Regions from separate parts of the Pseudomonas sp. G2-4 genome, predicted to be linked through region 3. Evidence: riboswitches for the same ligand, from Rfam matches in the RefSeq annotation. Region 3 holds a riboswitch; each other region holds the start of a gene.
The links. Region 3 has a riboswitch for cobalamin ahead of cobW (cobalamin biosynthesis protein CobW). Riboswitches for the same ligand answer to the same signal wherever they lie in the genome.

Region 1 (2,226 bases), 1.2 Mb from region 3:
ACAGTTTGTTGGCCAGCACCTGGAACACCACGCTCGGTTCAATACTCGTTTCACCGACGGCCACACCGGCAATCACCGCCAGCAGCAAGGTCACCAAAGCCAGCAACGTTCGAATCAGCGTCGCAGTCATTTCGGTAGGTCGTAGCCGTTGATGGCCATCGCCAGGGATTCCAGGCCGTCGAACATTCTGATGCTGGCCTGCATGGCCATGGCGTCGAGAATGATGATGCGGTTGTTTTTCACCGCGTCCATATTGCGGGTCACCGGGTCACTGCGCAGGAATTGCAGCTTCTTTTCATGGTCATCCGCCGGAAAGCGTCGGCGGTCCATGCGGGCAATGACCAGGAAGGTCGGGTTGGCCTTGGCGATGGTTTCCCAGCCGACGGTCGGCCATTCCTCGTCGGACTCGATCACGTTACGCACGCCCAGGGTACTGAGCATGAAGTCAGGAACGCCCTTGTGCCCAGCCACATAGGGATCGATATCCAGACTGGCGCTGGAGAACCAGAACAGCGCACTCGTCTGCTTGAGGTCCTTGGCCTGCACCGTGGCGATAGACTTCGCCAGGCTGTCCTTGAGTTGAGCGTTCAACTGCTGGCCACGTTCCTGCACGTCGAAGATTTCAGCCAACTGGCTGATGCTCTTGTAGATGCTGTCGATGCGAAACGCCTCCAACCGCGTGCCATCCGCACCGACCAGATTATCCTTGGCCTCGCAATCGGAGGGCATCAGGTAAGTTGGGATCTTCAGTTCGTGAAACTGCTCGCGGGTACCCACCACGCCTTGCGGTCCGACCGTCCACTCCAGTTCCGCCACCACCAGTTGCGGACGTTTGCCGATCACCGCCTCGAAGCTCGGCTCGTTATCGGCCAGGCGTTCGATCTTGCCGTTCTGCGCCTGGTATTTCACCTTCACATCGTTGAACCAGAGCGAAGTACCGACCACCTTGTCGCTCAATCCCATGGCATAGAGCATTTCAGTGCCGGCCTGGCCGATGGTCACGGCGCGACTGGGCGGTTGCTCAAAGGTCAGCGTGCTGCCGCAGTTCGCGATGGTCAGGGGGTATTGAGTCGGGGCCGCGTGGGCGAGGGTGGGCAGACCCAGGGCGATGACGAGGGCGACACGGCGGGGCAGCAGCATGATGCAATCTCCAATGGACCGTACACGGAGCAGGGACGGACTGGAAAACACATCATCGAACGCTGCCGCTAAAGCACAAAAGTGCTGATCAGCCCAGTGACGCGCAGCGCAAGGATGTCCTTCCCGGACACCCCGCCGGTTAGTGATTGACTTGGCCGGCAGGTCTCCTGACTGATGCGTCATCGCCTGGCTCCAGCCTTCCCGGGAGCGATCCCAGTGGCCATTGAGGAGCAGGCTCAGCACCTACAGTTGCGGGGGCAGTTCCGTTTGATACCGTGCGAGGCATCTCGGATTCCCTATTAGTCCCATGGGGAACCGGCGGTCGGCATGGTAGTCGATCAGGGTGTTTATCACCACTCACCGCTGAGATGCCTTCTCCTGGCGTCGTAGGATTTTCGGGAATGATTTTCTGGAGGTGCGGCAGAGCGCCGCTTCTTGCTATCCTGAAGGCCCTCTTCATGGACGAACACTGAGACAAACCATGGCTAACCACACCCCGTCACGCATCGGGAAGATATTGCTGGGCCTGCTGTTTGCCCTGATTGGTATCGGCTTGTTGAGTATTGCCATCAATCTCACCCTTGACCGACGCGAGTTTCTCGACCGCGCACAGACCGCCGACGGCATCGTCAGCCGCTTGAATGCCGGTGGTTCGCATCCTGAAATCGCCTTCACCACGGGCAGTGGTGAAAAAATCTCCTACCCCCAGGGCGGCTTCATCTTCGGCTATCAGCAGGATCAGCCTGTGAAGGTGTATTACCTCCCCGAACAGCCGGCCAACAGCGCCATCGTCGATGACTCGGCCGCGCTGTGGGGCACTTCCGGGGTCCTGGGTTTTATCGGTCTGGTGTTCACCCTTGTCGGTCTGGCAAAGGCTATCCGTCAGCGCGGTCGCGGTGCGGTTCATTCACATAAAGGACTTTAAACGTATGAGCTACAACATCCCGATCCCGGTCAATGAAAGTCGCTGGCAGTATCAGACCGCCAGCGGCGGTGGCCTGACCGTGGTCATGGTGGCGGGCAGTGGCGGTTCGATCATCCTGCGTTCGCCCCAGGGCGAGGACGTCAGCTACCGCTATGGCGGCG
Region 2 (2,226 bases), 620 kb from region 3:
ATCAAAAGATGGGGTGGCTTGAGCATGCTGGCTTCCCTATGAATGCATGTAGTTATTCATAGAGAAGCGTAGACGCGCGATGGTTCAACTGCGGGTAGGCCAGTCTGCCAGGCAAAACCTTGTGGGAGCGAGCTTGCTCGCGATGGCGGCGTGACAGTCAAGATGGATGTTGCCAGGTGCACCGCTATCGCGAGCAAGCTCGCTTCCACAGTTCTTGAATGAGTCAGCCGTGGGCCTGTTTGAACAGCACGGCGATACCCGGGTGATAAAAGCCGGCCTCGTTGCGCAACTTGCGGTAGGCGTAAGGGAAATACCAGGCCACGGCGCAGGTGTTTTCCTTTTGCAGGTCGTCGACCATGTCCTGCAACTCTTCGGGCGTGGTGCTCTGCTGGGCTTTTTGCGGTGCGACGAACAGGCAGCCGAGCCTCAGGTCGCTGGCGTAGCTGATGCGCTTGGCATCGCTGGTGGCTTCCGACAGCGGTTGGGTCAGGTTCAGGTTGTTGACCTTGGGCCAGCGTTGGGTGGCCTGGATGAAGGCCCGCTCCTCGGTGCTGGCGATAAACAGATCGGCGCTGACGTTGCGTTCGCCTTCTTCATTCTGCTTGCGGGTCGGCGCGTTCTGCAGCGTGACCATCTCGGCCATCCAGGCGGCCGCTGACAGCAGGCCAAGGTTGGCCTTTTCATCGAACCAGTAAGGTGTGTCGTTATCGCCACGCACGGCGTTGTAGCGGTCGATACAGTCAAACCAACGTTCCAGTACCGGGCGCAGGAACTCCAGTTTTGGATTGCTGATGATCATGCCTTGCATACCTTGCCCTCTTGTTCTTGTGATATCGGGGTGTAATGTCTCTTTGATATCACTTCCCGTGGCGTGACACAAGATTGACGTCATTCCATTGATCCGGCCAATAACCAGCGCTGGGCCCGTGGCGGCTTTAATTGACGCTCCACCCCCAACCCTCTAACCTTCGCCGCTTGTTTCAGGTGCTCTGTGGCCGTGGCCGACAGAGTGAAACAGGGAAGCCGGTGAGTGCACACGAACCCGGCGCTGCCCCCGCAACGGTAAATGAGTCAAGGTTGCCTACAGGCCACTGTGTCCATGGACATGGGAAGGCGCGCAGCCCGGCATCACGCCGCTCATGAGCCCGGAGACCGGCCTGATTCATCCAACGGCATCACGGTGGGCGATGCCAGGCTTGCTGCCGTCTTTTTTTGTGCCCCGCCCGCCGTTATCCAATCCCAACGGAGAGCTCCCCATGACCGACACCCCTGATCGCGACGAACGCCACCTGGCGCGCATGCTGCGCAAGAAAGCCGTGATCGACGAGCGCATCGCCAACTCGCCGAACGAGTGTGGCTTGCTGCTAGTGCTGACCGGCAACGGCAAGGGCAAGAGCAGCTCGGCGTTCGGTATGTTGGCACGGGCCATGGGGCATGGCATGCAATGCGGCGTGGTGCAATTCATCAAGGGCCGCAACAGCACCGGTGAGGAGTTGTTTTTCCGCCGCTTCCCGGAACAGGTGCGCTTTCACGTCATGGGCGAAGGCTTCACTTGGGAAACCCAGGATCGCCAGCGCGACATCGCTGCTGCCGAAGCGGCCTGGGCGGTATCGCGCCAATTGCTCAGCGATCCCTCCGTTGGCCTGGTGGTGCTCGATGAACTCAACATCGCCCTCAAGCACGGTTACCTCGACCTCGATCAGGTTCTCAGCGATCTGCAAGCACGCCCGCCGATGCAACACGTGGTGGTGACCGGTCGCGGCGCCAAGCCGGAGATGATCGAACTGGCCGATACCGTCACCGAGATGGGCATGATCAAGCACGCGTTCCAGGCCGGTATCAAGGCGCAGAAAGGCGTCGAACTGTGAGTGACACTTGCCTGACAAGCCGCCACTGTCCGGCGGTGCTGATCGCTGCCCCGGCCTCGGGACAGGGCAAGACCACCGTCACCGCCGCCCTGGCCCGCTTGCATCGCAATCAGGGACGCAAGGTGCGCGTCTTCAAATGCGGCCCGGACTTTTTGGACCCGATGATCCTCGAGCGAGCCAGCGGCGCGCTGGTCTATCAATTGGACATGTGGATGGTCGGCGAGCAGGAAAGTCGTCGGTTGTTGTGGGAAGCCGCCGCCGAAGCGGACCTGATCCTGATCGAAGGGGTGATGGGGCTGTTCGACGGCACGCCGTCCAGCGCCGATCTGGCGCGGCATTTTGGCGTGCCGGTGCTGGC
Region 3 (2,226 bases):
GGCTGGAGTCGCCGCTGCACAGGATCACCAGCTCGGCGGGGGTTTGTCCCAGGTCGGCAATGTTGTCATCCGACACGAAGCCGCCGGGCTGGGTCCTGAGCAGGTGCATGGCTTAGGCGCTGAGGGCGGCGCGCAACTGCGCTTCAAGCAGCGCCGCGTCCAGCGCCTGGCCGATCAACACCAGGCGGGTCACCCGCGCTTCATCGGCGCCCCATTGGCGGTCGAAATGTTTGTCGAATCGCGTGCCGACGCCCTGGATCAGCAGGCGCATCGGCTTGCTCGGGATCGCTGCGAAACCCTTGACCCGTAGCACGCCGTGCTGGACCACCAGTTGCGTCAATGCATCCAGCAGCAGGCTTTCGTCGGCTTGGGGCAGCTCGATGGAAATGGAGTCGAAGGCGTCATGATCGTGGTCGTCATCGTCGCCGTCATGGTGGTGATCGTGATGGCTGTGGCGACCGTCGATGTGTTCTTCGGAGCCGGCGCCCAGGCCGATGAGTACTTCCAGTGGCAGGCGACCGCTGCTGGCTTCAATGACCTTGACCGCCGGTGGTAGCTCTTCGGCCACTTCCAGACGGACTTTCGCCAGGTCTTCCGGGCTGATCAGGTCGGCTTTGTTGAGGATTACCAGGTCGGCGCTGGCCAGTTGGTCGGCGAACAGCTCGTGCAGCGGTGATTCGTGGTCCAGGTTCGGGTCGAGTTTGCGCTGGGCATCGACCTGATCCGGGAAGGCCGCGAAGGTACCGGCGGCCACGGCCGGGCTGTCGACCACGGTGATCACCGCATCGACGGTGCAGGCGCTGCGGATTTCCGGCCACTGGAAGGCCTGGACCAGGGGCTTGGGCAGGGCCAGACCGGAGGTTTCGATGAGGATGTGGTCGAGGTCGCCGCGTCGCGCCACCAGCTCGCGCATCACTGGGAAGAACTCTTCCTGCACCGTACAGCACAGGCAGCCGTTGGCCAGTTCGTAGACGCGGCCGTTGGCTTCTTCTTCGGTGCAACCGATGGAGCACTGCTTGAGGATCTCGCCGTCGATACCCAGTTCGCCGAATTCGTTGACGATCACGGCGATACGCCGGCCCTGGGCGTTATCGAGCATGTGCCGCAGCAAGGTGGTTTTACCCGAACCGAGGAAACCGGTGACGATGGTGACGGGGAGTTTGGCCAGTGTTTTCATCGGATGCCCTTTGGCAAGGTGGCGGGCAAACGGGACGACAACCGCTGGCAAAGGCGCGCGCGGAAGATTTCGCCACCGGATCACCCCGCCCGGTTGTAGTGAGAATCTGTGTCGAGGCAGGTCTCCTGGCTGACGGTGGGCCAGTCTTTCGACTGGCAATTGCTGCGCCTTCCCGCGCGCCCCGGATATAAAGGGGTATGCACAGTGGCCTTGCAGAAACATCACCGTTCACAGTTGCGGGGGCAGCCGCGGCTTGGACCGCGTTCCCTTCTTAGCTTCGGCGCAGGCCGAAGAACCTCGAAGGCGCAAGGCTACGCAGGGTGTGGGGGCGGGTCAATGTCCGCAAGCAAGATGCAGGATGCTGTTGTGGCGAGGGAGCTTGCTCCCGCTCGGTTGCGCAGCGACCGCAAAGAGCCGGGGGCCGCTGCGCTGCCCAGCGGGAGCAAGCTCCCTCGCCACAACAGCCCTCGTCTGCCCTTGTACATTGACGCCCCGCCCCCGCCCATGCTCTCCTGTGCATGGTTTGCGTAGCGGGTTCTGTTAGCTCAAATTCGGATGCCGGAAGTCCATAGCCAAGGCGCTGTGACGAGTCATAGCCCGCTATGGCGAGGAACAGCAACGCAGGATATGGATTTCTGGCGCCGAAGTTGGGCTAACAGAACCCGCTACACAAACCACTTGTTACGGGTGCCCTTCACAGGGTGAAACGGGAAACCGGTGAATCGTGTGCTTTACTCCAAAGCCACGTCAGTCCGGTGCTGCCCCCGCAACGGTAAGCGAGTGAAGCGTCTAAACCACTGTGTCTCACGACATGGGAAGGTGATGCTTGCAGGCAAGGCTCAGCCCCTGCCCCTCGCGAGCCCGGAGACCGGCCCATGACTCATGCATCAACAACCCGCGGTGGGCGGGCGCTGTTCGAACCCTGGCGGGCCTTCGCCCGGGGTTTCATTGCGCTCGATTCACCCGCTGACAAGACCAGAGGGAAGCGCCATGTCGACCATCAGCAGCACCGCCCGCACCGCCAGTAGCACCACCACCCTGAGCCAACG

Region 1: another riboswitch for cobalamin. It lies ahead of QNH97_RS23845 (ABC transporter substrate-binding protein); the one in region 3 lies ahead of cobW (cobalamin biosynthesis protein CobW).
Region 2: another riboswitch for cobalamin. It lies ahead of cobO (cob(I)yrinic acid a,c-diamide adenosyltransferase); the one in region 3 lies ahead of cobW (cobalamin biosynthesis protein CobW).

What each region holds. Positions count from the first base shown of each region.
Region 1 covers NZ_CP125957.1:5,439,899-5,442,124, reverse strand. Annotated here, with positions in the region: gene QNH97_RS23850 (FecCD family ABC transporter permease) at 1-130, opposite strand, end outside; gene QNH97_RS23845 (ABC transporter substrate-binding protein) at 127-1,140, opposite strand; cobalamin riboswitch at 1,281-1,473, opposite strand; gene QNH97_RS23840 (DUF3592 domain-containing protein) at 1,622-2,065, shown strand; gene QNH97_RS23835 (hypothetical protein) at 2,070-2,226, shown strand, end outside.
Region 2 covers NZ_CP125957.1:4,905,638-4,907,863, reverse strand. Annotated here, with positions in the region: gene QNH97_RS21370 (PQQ-dependent sugar dehydrogenase) at 1-26, opposite strand, end outside; gene QNH97_RS21365 (hypothetical protein) at 224-808, opposite strand; cobalamin riboswitch at 966-1,175, shown strand; gene cobO (cob(I)yrinic acid a,c-diamide adenosyltransferase) at 1,257-1,868, shown strand; gene QNH97_RS21355 (cobyrinic acid a,c-diamide synthase CobB) at 1,865-2,226, shown strand, end outside.
Region 3 covers NZ_CP125957.1:4,283,034-4,285,259, forward strand. Annotated here, with positions in the region: gene cobN (cobaltochelatase subunit CobN) at 1-109, opposite strand, end outside; gene cobW (cobalamin biosynthesis protein CobW) at 113-1,177, opposite strand; cobalamin riboswitch at 1,276-1,492, opposite strand; cobalamin riboswitch at 1,846-2,068, shown strand; gene QNH97_RS18540 (CbtB domain-containing protein) at 2,168-2,226, shown strand, end outside.